DNA from 3 places in the Streptomyces sp. AgN23 genome. Region 3 is predicted to be linked to each of the others. Evidence: riboswitches for the same ligand, from Rfam matches in the RefSeq annotation. Region 3 holds a riboswitch; each other region holds the start of a gene.

Region 1 (4,547 bases), 1.9 Mb from region 3:
GCCACGGGGACGCTCCGAGCACGGCTGCCGCCTCCCGGAGCCGGTGGTCCACCGCCCGCAGCACGGGGAGCATGGTCCGTACGACGAAGGGCACGCCCACCAGGGCCTGGGCGAGCGGCACCAGGACCCAGGAGGCCCGGAGGTCCAGCGGGGGCTCGTCGAGGGCGATCAGAAACCCGAATCCCACGGTGACGGCCGAGGTGCCCAGCGGCAGCATCAGCAGCGCGTCGAAGCCCCGTACCAGCCTGCCCGCCTTACGGGTGAGCGCGGCGGCGGCGAGGCCGCCCACGGCGAGGGCGAAGACGGTGGCGACCGCCGCGTACCGCAGGGAGTTCCCGACGGCCTCCATGGGCGCCACGAAGAAGGTGCCTCCGCTGTCGGCGGCCGACTTGAGCGCCTCGTAGTAGGTGAAGCCGTAGCCGTCCGGTCCGTTCAGCGAGCGTTCCACCAGCACCGCGAGCGGTGTCACGATCAGCAGCACGACCACCGCCAGCACGCCCCACAGCAGCGCCCACTGGGCCGGGCCGCTCGGCCGGCGCGCCGTGCGGCCGGGGTCGACGAGCCGCAGGGCGCTCTCCCGGCGCCTTACGGTCCACGCGTGCAGGGCCAACACCGCAGCGACCGCGGCGAACTGGACGAGGGTGAGCACCGCGGCCGTGGGCAGGTCGAGCAACTGCGCGGTCTCCCGGTAGATCGCCACCTCAAGGGTGGCGTAGCGGGGGCCGCCGAGGATCTGGATCACGCCGAAGGAGGTGAAGGTGAACAGGAACACCATCAGCGCGGCGGCGGCCACGGCGGGCGCCAGCGCGGGCAGCGTCACCCGGCGCCAGGCCGACAGCCGGCTCGCGCCGAGCACCCGCGCGGCCTCCTCCTGCCGCGGGTCGAGCTGGGCCCACAGCCCGCCGACGGTCCTGACGACGACCGCGTAGTTGAAGAAGACATGGGCCAGGAGGATCGCCCAGACGGAGGTGTCGAGCCGCATCCCCCACAGCTCGTCCAGCAGCCCGCCCCGGCCGAGCAGGGCCAGGAAGGCGGATCCGGCGACGACGGTCGGCAGGACGAACGGCACGGTCACCACGGCCCGCAGCAGCCCCTTGCCGGGGAAGTCGAAGCGGGCGAAGACATAGGCGCCGGGCAGCGCGACCGCGAGCGTGAGGGCGGTCGACGCGACCGCCTGCCAGCAGGTGAACCACAGGACGTCCAGCGTCGCCGGATCGGTCACCACCTCGGCGATCCGGCCGAACCGCCACTGCCCGCCGACGCGCAGCCCCCGGGCGACGATGGAGGCCACGGGATAGGCGAAGAAAACCGCGAAAAAGGCGAGCGGCACCGCCATCAGAGCGAGCCGGAGGGCGAGCGCGCGACGGCCGCCGACTGCCCTGTCGGCCTTACGGTGGCCGTCGGCCGCCTTACGGTTCTCGCGGGGCTCTACAGGACCAGCGAGGACCATGTCTTGACCCACGGCTCACGGTTCTTGGCGATCTTCTGCGGCGCCAGGGTGGCCGAGTCGGCGATCCTGGTCCCGTATCGGGTGAACAGCTCCGGCAACTTGGCGTCCTCGCGCGCCGGGTTGACGTACATGTTCAGCGGGACGTCCTCCTGGAACCGCTTGCTCAGCAGGAAGTCCAGCAGCGCCTTGCCGCCCTTGGTGTTGCCCGCGCCGTTCAGCAGCCCGGCGAACTCCACCTGCCGGAAACAGGTGCCCGTCGCCACCCCGGTGGGCGCCTTGGCGGGCTTGGTCTTGGCGTCGGCCACCTCGGCGGGCGGGCTCGATGCGTAGGAGACGACGAGCGGCCGGTCGCCCTTGCCGCCGCCGGCCGAGCCGGAGAACCGGTCGTAATACGCCTGCTCCCAGCCGTCGACGACCTCGACACCGTTGGCCCGCAGCTTCTTCCAGTAGCCCTTCCAGCCGTCGTCGCCGTACTTGGCGGCCGTGGCGAGGAGGAAGCCGAGACCGGGGGACGAGGTGGCCGCGTTCTCGGTGACGAGGAGGTTCTTGTAGGCGGGCTTGGTCAGATCCTCCAGCGTCCGGGGCGGCGCCAGCTTCTTGTCGGCGAAGTACTTACGGTCGTAGTTGACACATATGTCGCCGAAGTCGACGGGGGTGACACGGTGCTCGGCCCGGTCGAGCTGAAGGGCCGCCGGGACCTTGTCGAGGCCCTTGGCCGTGTAGGGGGTGAACAGGTCGTTGTCGAGCGCCCGGGAGAGCAGGGTGTTGTCGACGCCGAAGAACACATCGCCCTGGGCATGGCCCTTGGACAGGATCGCCTGGTTGACGGCGGCTCCGGCGTCGCCCCCGGCCTGCACCCGCACCTTGTAGCCGGTCTCCTTGGTGAACTCCTTGAGGACCGCCTTGGATGCCGCGAACGAGTCATGCGTGACCAGGGTGACCGTCTTGGAGCCCGTGCCGCTCTGGGAATCCTCGCCGCAACCGACGAGCGCGCCCAGGGCCAGTGAGCCGAGGAGGGCGGCTGAGATGGCAAGCCGAAGCTGGCTGTTCATGGTGATGCTGACTCCCTACGCCGGTATGACCCGGATCAGGTCCGAGGGTCTGCGGCTGTGCCGCACTCTCAGCGCTCTGAGCGCTCCCCTGTCGGAATGTTCATTTGTACGGATGTTCAGTTTTACGACGATCGCCTGATGCGGCGATGTCCAGGCACCGTATCAGCCGGTCCTCAGCGCTCCGAAGCCGCCAGCTGCCCGCAGGCCCCGTCGATCTCCTGGCCACGGGTGTCCCGGACGGTCACCGGCACCCCGTGGGCTTCCAGGGCCGCCACGAACGCCTTCTCGTCCTCGGGCCGGGACGCCGTCCACTTGGAGCCGGGCGTCGGGTTCAGCGGAATGAGGTTCACATGCACCCGGCGGCCCTTGAGCAGCCGACCGAGCAGATCGGCGCGCCACGCCTGGTCGTTGATGTCCTTGATCAGCGCGTACTCGATGGAGACCCGGCGACCGGACTTCTCCGCGTACTCCCACGCGGCGTCCAGGACTTCGCGCACCTTCCAGCGGGTGTTCACCGGCACGAGGGTGTCGCGCAGCTCGTCGTCGGGGGCGTGCAGCGACACCGCGAGCCGGCACTTGAACCCCTCGTCGGCGAAGCGCAGCATCGCCGGAACGAGGCCGACGGTGGAGACGGTGATGCCGCGCTGCGAGAGGCCGAGGCCGTCGGGCTCGGGGTCGGTGAGCCGGCGGATGGCGCCGACGACACGGTTGTAGTTGGCCAGCGGCTCGCCCATCCCCATGAAGACGATGTTGGACAGCCGGGCCGGGCCGCCGGGGATCTCGCCGTCGCGGAGGGCCCGCATACCGTCGACGATCTGATGCACGATCTCGGCGGTGGACAGATTGCGGTCCAGCCCCGCCTGGCCGGTGGCGCAGAACGGGCAGTTCATCCCGCAACCCGCCTGTGAGCTGATGCACATGGTCACCCGGTCCGGGTAGCGCATCAGCACGGACTCCACGAGCGTGCCGTCGAAGAGCCGCCACAGGGTCTTGCGCGTGGTGTCGTCGTCACAGCTGATGTGGCGCACCACGTTCATCAGCTCCGGCAGCAGCCCGGCGGCCAGCTTCTCGCGCGCGGCCGCCGGTATGTCGCTCCACTGTGCGGGGTCGTCGACATAGCGCGCGAAGTAGTGACGCGACACCTGACTGGCCCGGAAGGGCTTCTCCCCGAGGGCGGCGACGGCCTCCCGGCGCTCGGCGGGTGTGAGGTCGGCAAGATGCCGCGGGGGCTTCTTGGCCCCACGCGGCGCGACGAAGGTCAGTTCTCCGGGCTTAGGCATGGTTCACCCAGTGTCGCAGACGTACGAAGGGCCCCGCGCCATGTGTGGCGCGGGGCCCGTGGGCCGGCGTCGTCAGCCGCCGCCCACGAAGATCACCAGCAGCAGCCACACCACCGGCGCGGTGGGCAGCAGCGAGTCGAGCCGGTCCATGATCCCGCCATGGCCGGGCAGCAGCTTGCCCATGTCCTTGATGCCGAGGTCCCGCTTGATCATGGACTCGCCCAGGTCACCGAGGGTCGCGCTGACCGCGACGGCGAAGCCGAGCAGCAGGCCCTGCCACCAGACGCCGTCGTCGATGAGGTACTGCATGCACAGCGCGCCCGCGACCATCGCGAAGGTCACCGCGCCCAGCAGCCCCTCGCGGGTCTTGCCGGGGCTGATCCGCGGTGCCAGCGGATGCTTGCCGAAGCGCCAGCCCACCGCGTACGCCCCCGTGTCGCTGACCACGGTCAGCAGCAGGAAGGTGAGGACCCGCCACGGGCCGTCCTCGGTGTCCAGCATGAGCGCCACGAAGGTGGCCAGGAACGGCACGTAGAAGGCGGCGAAGACGCCCGCGGTGACATCCCTGAGGTAGTTGTCGGGCGGTTCGGTCATCCGCCAGACCAGCACCGCGAGCGCCGTGAGCGCCACCGCCACCACCGCGCCCTGGGCACCGCGCACATAGCCCGCGACGATCATGGCGACTCCGCCGACCGCGAGCGGCACCAGGGGGACCCGGATGTCCTTGCGCTCGGCCAGCCGCGAGGTCAGCTCCCAGAGCCCCAC
Region 2 (4,547 bases), 2.1 Mb from region 3:
ATCCGGTCGTCCACGGTCACGGTCACGGCGACCACCTCCGCGCTGTGCGCTGCTCCCTCAATCCACGGTAGAGGGCCGAGCCGGGCCGTCAATCCAGTCCCTCCGGCGGGTGAGGAGCGGGGCCCCGGCGGGGGCCGGGCTCGGACGCGAGGCCGGCGGATGCCGTGCCCGGACAGGGCCTAGCCGAACGCCGGGCGCTCGGGGTCCAGAGCCGCCAGGCCCTCGGCCGGGCTCGACGCCTCGGCGAAGTGGCGGCGCGGGATCCGGCCCGCCCGGTGGGCCAGCCGGCCCGCCTCCACCGCGTGCCGCATCGCCCGCGCCATCAGCTCCGGCTCCTGGGCCCGGGTGACGGCCGAGGCGAGCATCACCGCCGCGCACCCCAGCTCCATGGCCAGGGCGGCGTCCGATGCCGTCCCCGCGCCGGCGTCCAGGATCACCGGCACGGTGGCGCGCTCGGTGATCAGCTGGAAGTTGTGCGGATTGCGGATGCCGAGACCGGAGCCGATCGGGGAGCCGAGCGGCATGATCGCGGCGCAGCCGACGTCCTCCAGCTTCCGGGCCAGGATCGGGTCGTCATTGGTGTACGGGAGGACCGTGAACCCGTCGTCGACCAGCGTCTCCGCGGCGTCCAGCAGTTCGATCGGGTCGGGGAGCAGGGTGCGCTCGTCGGCGACCACCTCCAGCTTGACCCAGTCCGTGCCCAGGGCCTCCCGGGCGAGGCGGGCGGTGAGCACGGCCTCACCGGCGGTGAAACACCCGGCGGTGTTGGGGAGCGGGCGGATGTTGTGCCGGTTGAGCACGGAGAGCACCGAGCCCTGCACCGTGGGGTCGAGCCGCCGCATCGCGACGGTCGTCAACTCGGTGCCGGAGGCCAGCAGCGAGCGCTCCAGGATGTCCAGGCTGGGAGCGCCGCCGGTGCCCATGATCAGACGGGAGCCGAAGTCGGTCCCGGCGATGGTGAGCGGGTCGGGGGCGGCGAGGGGCGCCCGGCCCGGGGCGTTCGGGGTGGTCGTGGCGGTGGTGACGGGTGTGGTGGTCGTGGTGGTCGTGGTGGGAGCCATGGGTGGATCAGCCTCCTTGGACCGCGGTGAGGACCTCGACGCGATCACCGTCGCCGAGCGGGGTCGCGGGCCATTGGGTGCGTGGGACGACCGTCTCGTTGACGGCGGCGGCGACGCCCGAGGGCGCCTGGGTGAGGGTCGCGACAACCCGGTCGAGGGTGGTCCCGTCCGGGACCTCGCGGGGTTCGCCGTTGACGGAGACGGTCATGGGTGCTGCTCCTGTGCTGGGGAGGGGGTGGCTGCGGGGGCCGCGAAGCGCCGCGGGGTGAACGGCCGGGCCTCCGGCGGGAGTTCTCCGCTCGTCAGCGCCTCGGCCATGACATCGCCGGTGATCGGGGTGAGCAGGACGCCGTTGCGGTGGTGGCCGGTGGCCAGCAGCAGCCCCGGCAGCGCGGTCGGGCCGAGCATCGGGGCGTTGTCGGGGGAGCCGGGGCGCAGCCCGGCACACGTCTCCACCAGCGGCAGTTCGGTGATGCCGGGCACCACCTCATGGGCGTCCCGCAGCAGTTCGTACACCCCGCCCGCGGTGACCGTGGTGTCCCAGCCCAGCTCCTCGCTGGTCGCGCCGATGACCAGCTCGCCGTTCTCGCGCGGCACCAGGTAGACCGGCCCGCCGCGCACCACGGCCCGTACGGTCCGGGAGAGGAACGGCGCGTACCGCTCGGGTACCGACAGCCGCAGCACTTGCCCCTTGACGGGTCGTACGGGCGGCAGGACGTCGTCGGGGACGCCCGCGAGCCGTCCGCTGAGGCTGCCGGCGGCCAGTACGGTCCGCTCGGCGGTCAGGCGCGTGCTCCCGGTCAGCTCGATCCCGGTGGCGCGGTCGCCGTCCAGCAGCAGCCGCTCCGCGCGGGCGCGGTGGAAGGCGACCCCGGCCCGCTCGCACGCGGTGAGCAGCGCCGCGGTCAGCCGCCGCGGGTCGACCTGGTTGTCGCCGGAGACCCGCAGCCCGCCGTGTACGCCCGGTGCGAGCATCGGTTCCAGGCGGCGGCATTCACGCCCCGTCAGCCACTCGGACTCCAGCCCGAGCCCCTGCTGGAACGTGTGGAGCTCGCGCAGCTGGGCGCGGTCGTCGGCGTCGAACGCCACGGCGAGCGTGCCGCACGCGCGGTGTCCCACGTCCTGGCCGCTCGCCTCCTCCAGCTCGGCCACGAAGTCCGGATAGCGGCGCGCGGAGGCCATGTTGAGCCCGAGCAGGGTCTGCTCGCCGTAATGAAGCTCGGTGACGGCGGCCAGCATCCCGGCCGCGACCCAGGCGGCTCCCCGGCCGGGCGCCGGGTCGGCGAGGGCGGTGCGCAGCCCCCGCTGGGCCGCCCGCCAGGCCGTGACCAGCCCGATGATGCCGCCCCCGATGACGAGGGCGTCGTAGCGCCCGTCGGGCGGTCCGCCCACGGATGGTCGGCCGTCAAGCCCTGAGGTGTGTGGTCGGTCGTCGTGACCTGGTGCGTGCGTGGACACGCTGCCCCTCCCTTCGCCGGCATGACCCGGATCAGGTTCGTACGGTCGGAGGCCGTTTCAGCTTCCCTCTCAGCCCGGTACGTCCGGGCTCCCGCGAGTGCTCTGTCCCGCCACCCTAGTACGAGCCCCGAACCCCCCGAAAGCCCAGCCACCCGCCGCGATCCAGCCCCTCCGGCGTGTGAGGAGCGGGGTCCGGGGCGGAGCCCCGGCGGGGGCCGAGGGGGCGGAGCCCCTTCGGTTCGGGAAGGGGCGGGGTGGGGGAGGACCACCCGCCGAAGGCGCCCACCGACCCGCACTCCCATCCACCGCCCCCTCCTCTCTGTGCCCGAGATCTCCCTTCGCCCTCTGCGGTCCGCCCCACCAGCCGCAATACAGTGATCGTGTGAGCGATGAGACGACGACGAAGCCGTCCTCGAGCGGCGGCGGCGAACAGCGGGTGGTGATCGTCGGAGCGGGCATGGCGGGGGTGCAGACCGCCGTCGCGCTGCGCGAACAGGGCTGGACGGGGGAGATCGTCCTGCTGGGCGCGGAGACCCACCAGCCCTACGACCGGCCGCCGCTGTCCAAGGCCGTGCTGCTCGGCAAGGCCGAGGGATCGACGCTCGACGTGGACTTCGCCGGGCTCGGCATCGCGCTGCGGCTCGGCGTCCAGGTGACCGGGCTCCGCACGGACGAGCGGCTCGTCGAGACCGCGACCGGACAGCTCCCGTACGACGTCCTGGTGATCGCCACCGGCGCCGAGCCGGTCCCGCTGCCGGGCAGCGAGGGCGTGCCCGGCGTCCATCTGCTGCGCACCCTGGACGACGCGGTGCGGCTGCGCCCGGTGCTCGCCCGGCAGCGCGAGATCGCGGTCGTGGGGGCGGGCTGGATCGGGGCGGAGTTCGCCACGGCGGCGCGCGAGGCGGGCTGCGCCGTGACCGTCGTCGAGGCCGCGGACCGGCCGCTGGCGGGCGCCCTGCCGGCCGAGGTCGCGGCCCCCATGGCGGCCTGGTACGAGGACTACGGCGCCCGGCTGGTGACCGGCGCCCGGGTGGCCGCCGTGGACGAGAGCGGGCTGGTGCTCGGCGACGGCACCCGGCTGCGGGCGGGCGCGGTGGTGGTCGGGATCGGGGCCCGGCCGGCCACGGACTGGCTCGCGGGCTCGGGCGTGGAGCTGGCCGAGGACCGCTCCGTCGCCGCCGACGACCGGCTGCGGGCCTCGGCGCCGGACGTCTACGCGGTCGGCGACTGCGCCTCCTTCCCGTCCGCCCGCTACGGCACGCGGCTGCTGGTGCACCACTGGGACAACGCGCTGCAGGGGCCGCGCACCGTGGCCGCCAACGTGGTCGGGAGCCGGACGGCCGCCCACTTCCCCGGCGCGGTCTACGACCCGGTGCCCTACTTCTGGTCCGAGCAGTTCGGGCGCTTCGTGCAGTACGCCGGGCACCATTCGGGGGCCGACGAACTGGTCTGGCGCGGCGATCCGGCCGGTGCCGCGTGGTCGGTGTGCTGGCTGCGCGAGGGCGCCCTGGTCGCCCTGCTGGCCGTCGGCCGTCCGCGCGATCTGGCCCAGGGGCGCAAGCTGATCGAGCGCGGCGCCCGGCTGGACCGGACGCGGGCCGAGGACCCGTCGGTGCCGCTGAAGTCGGCCGTCCGCTGACCGGCCGGCCGGTCAGCGGACGGGGTGTCCGGGGCGGGCCGAAGCGGCCCGCGCGGCGGGCGCCCGGCTACCCACTGTCAGTCCCAGATGGCAGGCTTGTTCCGTGACCGAGATTGACGCAAAGATCGATGCTCTCGTCCCCGCCTGGCTCACCCTCCCCGACGTCGCCGAGCGACTCGGTGTCGAGGTGACGCGCGTCCGGCAGCTGGTCAAGGAGGGCCAGCTGATCGCGGTGCGCCGTGGCGAGAACAGGGTGCTTCAGGTGCCCGAGGAGTTCATCGTCGACGGAAAGGTCGTCAAGGGCCTCGTGGGGACCTTGACGCTGTTGAAGGACGACGGCTTCAGTGACGAAGAGATGCTGGAGTGGCTCTTCACCCCCGACCCGAGCC
Region 3 (4,547 bases):
GGGCCAGGACCCGCGCCTCCACGGTCCGCATGTGCACGGCTATCTGCGGATGACCGACGGCTCGCTGCGCGATATCACCGTGTACAACCAGTCCAGCGCCTGGGGCGAGGGCGAGCTGGTCTCCACCCTCGACGACCTGTCCCGCTTTCAGCGAGCCCTGTTCTCCGGCGCCTTGCTGCCACCCCACGCGCTGGACAAGCTCTTCACCCTGCCCCCGGATTCCGTACGCATGCTGGACGGCACCCCGGCCCGCTACAGCCTCGGCCTGCAGAAGGCCACGGTCAACGGCGTGACGTTCTGGGGAAAGACCGGCGAGGGATACGGCTACCGCACCCGCATGTTCGCCACTCGCGACCAGACGCTCCGCTTCGTCCTCTCCTACGCCCCGACGCCACTGACCACCCAGGAGGAGATGACCAACCGAGTCGTCGCCGTACTCACCGCGTGAACCACCGAGTGGCCCGCGCTCCGACCGCCTCAAAGGGCGGCACGGAGCACGGACCAACGCTCGAAGGGATGTTTCACGTGAAACGGGCCAACGGGAAGAAGAGGAAAGCGCCCCCGTCAGCTGTACAGCGGCGCCGTACGGCCCCTATCCCCAGTCCGCCTCAGTCCGCGATCGGCAGATAGACGCGGTTGCCCGCCTCGGCGAACTCCTTTGACTTCTGGGCCATACCGGCCTCCGCCTCCGCCGCGTCCATCGCGCCGCCGTGTTCGCGGCGGATGTCTTGGGAGATCTTCATCGAGCAGAACCTGGGCCCGCACATCGAGCAGAAGTGTGCCGTCTTGGCCGGTTCCGCAGGGAGGGTCTCGTCGTGGAAGGAGCGGGCCGTGTCCGGGTCGAGGGCCAGATTGAACTGGTCCTCCCAGCGGAATTCGAAGCGCGCGTCGGAGAGCGCGTCATCCCATGCCTGGGCGTCCGGATGGCCCTTGGCCAGGTCGGCCGCGTGGGCGGCGATCTTGTAGGTGATCACGCCGGTCTTGACGTCATCGCGGTCCGGCAGGCCCAGATGCTCCTTGGGGGTGACGTAGCAGAGCATCGCCGTACCCCACCAGGCGATCATCGCGGCACCGATGCCCGAGGTGATGTGGTCATAGGCGGGGGCGATATCGGTGGTGAGGGGGCCCAGGGTGTAGAAGGGGGCCTCTTCGCAGATCTCCTGCTGGAGGTCGACATTCTCCTTGATCTTGTGCATCGGGACATGGCCCGGGCCCTCGATCATGGTCTGGACGCCGTGCTCCTTGGCGATCCGGTTGAGCTCGCCGAGCGTGCGCAACTCCGCGAACTGCGCCTCGTCATTGGCGTCGGCGATCGACCCGGGGCGCAGTCCGTCGCCCAGCGAGTAGGTGACGTCGTACGCCGCGAGGATCTCGCACAGCTCCTCGAAGTGGGTGTAGAGGAAGGACTCCTGGTGGTGGGCGAGGCACCACGCCGCCATGATGGAGCCGCCGCGGGAGACGATGCCGGTCTTGCGGCGGGCGGTCAGGGGGACGTACGGCAGGCGGACGCCGGCGTGGACGGTCATGTAGTCGACGCCCTGCTCGGCCTGTTCGATGACCGTGTCCTTGTAGATCTCCCAGGTCAGCTCCTCGGCCCTGCCGTCGACCTTCTCCAGCGCCTGATAGAGCGGCACCGTGCCGATGGGGACCGGGGAGTTGCGCAGCACCCATTCGCGGGTGGTGTGAATGTTGCGGCCGGTCGAGAGGTCCATGACCGTGTCGGCACCCCAGCGGGTCGCCCAGGTCATCTTCTCGACCTCCTCCTCGATGGAGGAGGTGACGGCCGAGTTGCCGATATTGGCGTTGACCTTCACCAGGAACCGCTTGCCGATGATCATCGGCTCGATCTCCGGGTGGTTGACATTGGCCGGGAGGACGGCGCGGCCTGCCGCGATCTCCTCCCGGACCACCTCGGGGGAGACGTTCTCGCGGATCGCGACGTACTCCATCTCCGCCGTGATCTCGCCCCGCCGCGCATAGGCGAGTTGGGTCACGGGGACGCCCGCGCGACCGCGCCGCGGCTGGCGTGGGCGGCCGGGGAAGACCGCGTCGAGGTTGCGCAGCCCCCCGCGGGGCGAGGTGTGCTTGATCCCGTCGTCCTCGGGGCGGACGGGGCGACCCTCGTACTCCTCCGTGTCGCCGCGGGCGACGATCCAGTTCTGCCGCAGCGGCGCCAGGCCGCGGCGGACATCCGTCTCGATGGTGGGGTCGGTGTACGGGCCGGATGTGTCGTACAGCGTCACGTCCTGGCCATTGGTGAGGTGCACTCGGCGGACCGGGACGTGAAGGTCCGGGCGCGAGCCCGCGATATATCCCTTATGCCAGCCGAATTCGGCGTTCTCGGCGCGCGATGATGCATCCTGCTGAGTCATGAGACCCACTCCCTACGCCGGCATTACCCGGTAACAGGTTCAGCGGTCGGCGCAGCTACAGCGTCAGCGCCCTCTCAGCCCGGTGCTCCGAGCTCCCGCGATTGCAAAGGTTCGTGCCCACGCTAACGGTTTATCCACAGTGCTGAACAGGGGGCCCACTCCTCTTGCGATGATGCGACCGTGACCGCCATCCAGCAGGACCACCCGCCCGAGCAGCCCCACCCCTCCGATCAGGCGCACGACCACGGCCACGGCCATTCCCACGGCCACTCGCACGGTCATGGCCCCGCCGCACCCGTCTCCGCCCGCCTCCGCAAGATCATCGCGGCGGTGCTCATCCCCTTCGCGGTCGCCGTCGTCGCAGGTCTGATCGTGCTCTGGCCGGGCGGCACGCCCGACCACAAGGCGAGCGGCCGCAGCGGTCTCGGCTTCGACCAGCAGACCGTCGCCGGACGGGTGGTGAAGGTCGAGGAGGTGAACTGTGCGGACGTCAACGCCCAGCCGCAGGCGCCCACCGAGCCCGGCCAGGACAGCACCGTCCAGAACGGCGCCCCCGGGCAGGGCGGGAAGAAGAGCGTCTGCGAGAAGGCCACCATCGAGGTCACCTCGGGCAAGGACAAAGGTCGTACCTTCCCCGAAATCATCCAGCCCAACGCCTCGCGTCAGTTCAGCGCCGGGCAGGAGCTGAAGCTGGCGTACGCCCCCAAGGCGCCCAAGGACCTGCAGTACTCCGTGTCCGACGTCGACCGGTCGATGCCGATGGCGCTGCTGGCGGGGCTGTTCGCGCTCGCCGTCGTGGTGGTGGGGCGGCTGCGCGGGGTGTTCGCGCTGGTGGCGCTGGCGATCAGCTTCGGGGTGCTGACGCTGTTCATCCTCCCGGCGATACTCCAGGGTTCCAATCCGCTGGTGGTCGCGGTCGTCGGGGGCAGCGCGATCATGCTTCTCGCGCTCTATATGTGCCATGGGCTGACGGCCCGTACATCGGTCGCCGTGCTCGGCACGCTGGTGTCACTGCTGCTGATCGGAGTGCTGGGCTCGCTGTTCATCGCCTGGGCGAGCCTGACCGGCAATACGGACGACCAGACCGGTCTTGTGCACGGCCTCTATCCGAACATCGAGATACGCGGGCTGCTGCTGGCGGGCGTGATCATCGGCTCGCTGGGCGTGCTGGACGATGTGACGGTCACCCAGACCTCGGCGGTGTGGGAGCTGAGGGCCGCGGACCCGGCCGTGTCCCGGCGCAGGCTTTACGGGGCGGCGATGCGGATCGGGCGGGACCACATCGCCTCCGTCGTGAACACGCTGGTGCTGGCGTACGCGGGCGCGTCGCTTCCGCTGCTGCTGCTGTTCTCCATCGCGGACACCGGTGTGGGCACGGTCGCCACGAGCGAGATCGTCGCGGAGGAGATCGTACGGACGCTGGTGGGCAGCATCGGGCTCGTCGCCTCGGTGCCGGTGACCACGGCGCTGGCCGTGCTCGTGGTCTCCGCGGACCGCGCCCCGGCGGCGGATGGCGGCGCGGAGCGGGGGGCCGACACGGGCGGCGCCCAGGCGGCCCGGACCGGCCGGGGCGGACGCGGGCGGCGGCGCCGGGCCAAGACGCGCTGAGCGGCCGGGCGACGGCACGACGAGCCGCCGGGCGGAGGCACGACGAGCCGCTGAGCGACGAGGGCCTCAGCCCCCGGGCGCGCCGTCCGGGCTGTTCGGTGGCCCGGACGGTTCGGTGATGGCGGACGGTTCGGCCGCGGCACACCGGCCGTCGGCCCGCCGCCGCGTATCCGCCCCTCAGCCCGCGTACCGGTCCTCGGCCAGGATGCGGTGGAGTTCGGCGTCGAGATCGCCGACCGGATCGCAGGCCGCCGGCTCCTGGCCGAAAGGCACCACCCGGTCCGTCCTATCGAGGAAGGCCACCAGAGGGGCGGCCCCGGCCCGGAACAGGGCCCGTTCACAGCCGACTTGGAGTCTGATGAAGACGTCCGAGAGCCCCTCGGGGGAGGCCGGAGCGATACGCACATCCCCCTCACCGGTGGGTCTGCTCAGCCCGTCCAACAGCAGCTCCCGCGCGAAGGCCCAGCTCACCGGCGCGTCGCCGGGCAGATGGAAGGTGATCTCGACGGCATAGGGGTCGCTGCTGTCGTAGGACAGCTCGACCGGGATCCGGAAGGAGAGATCCTG

The links. A riboswitch is a leader RNA that binds a small molecule or an ion and turns the genes downstream of it on or off. The one in region 3 is predicted to bind thiamine pyrophosphate.
Region 1: it holds a riboswitch for thiamine pyrophosphate, as region 3 does, so the genes downstream of both, AS97_RS32105 (thiamine ABC transporter substrate-binding protein) here and thiC (phosphomethylpyrimidine synthase ThiC) in region 3, are expected to answer to the same signal.
Region 2: it holds a riboswitch for thiamine pyrophosphate, as region 3 does, so the genes downstream of both, thiO (glycine oxidase ThiO) here and thiC (phosphomethylpyrimidine synthase ThiC) in region 3, are expected to answer to the same signal.

The regions. Positions count from the first base shown of each region.
Region 1 is NZ_CP007153.1:7,352,199-7,356,745, reverse strand. It holds gene AS97_RS32110 (iron ABC transporter permease) at 1-1,336, opposite strand, end outside; gene AS97_RS32105 (thiamine ABC transporter substrate-binding protein) at 1,429-2,502, opposite strand; TPP riboswitch at 2,498-2,602, opposite strand; gene rlmN (23S rRNA (adenine(2503)-C(2))-methyltransferase RlmN) at 2,676-3,782, opposite strand; gene AS97_RS32095 (phosphatidate cytidylyltransferase) at 3,855-4,547, opposite strand, start outside.
Region 2 is NZ_CP007153.1:3,300,914-3,305,460, reverse strand. It holds gene AS97_RS14485 (SRPBCC domain-containing protein) at 1-26, opposite strand, end outside; gene AS97_RS14480 (thiazole synthase) at 180-1,061, opposite strand; gene thiS (sulfur carrier protein ThiS) at 1,069-1,269, opposite strand; gene thiO (glycine oxidase ThiO) at 1,266-2,453, opposite strand; TPP riboswitch at 2,511-2,624, opposite strand; gene AS97_RS14465 (FAD-dependent oxidoreductase) at 2,977-4,158, shown strand; gene AS97_RS14460 (Rv2175c family DNA-binding protein) at 4,262-4,547, shown strand, end outside.
Region 3 is NZ_CP007153.1:5,438,464-5,443,010, forward strand. It holds gene AS97_RS23355 (serine hydrolase domain-containing protein) at 1-448, shown strand, start outside; gene thiC (phosphomethylpyrimidine synthase ThiC) at 609-2,372, opposite strand; TPP riboswitch at 2,365-2,481, opposite strand; gene AS97_RS23365 (YibE/F family protein) at 2,553-3,980, shown strand; gene AS97_RS23370 (SsgA family sporulation/cell division regulator) at 4,158-4,547, opposite strand, start outside.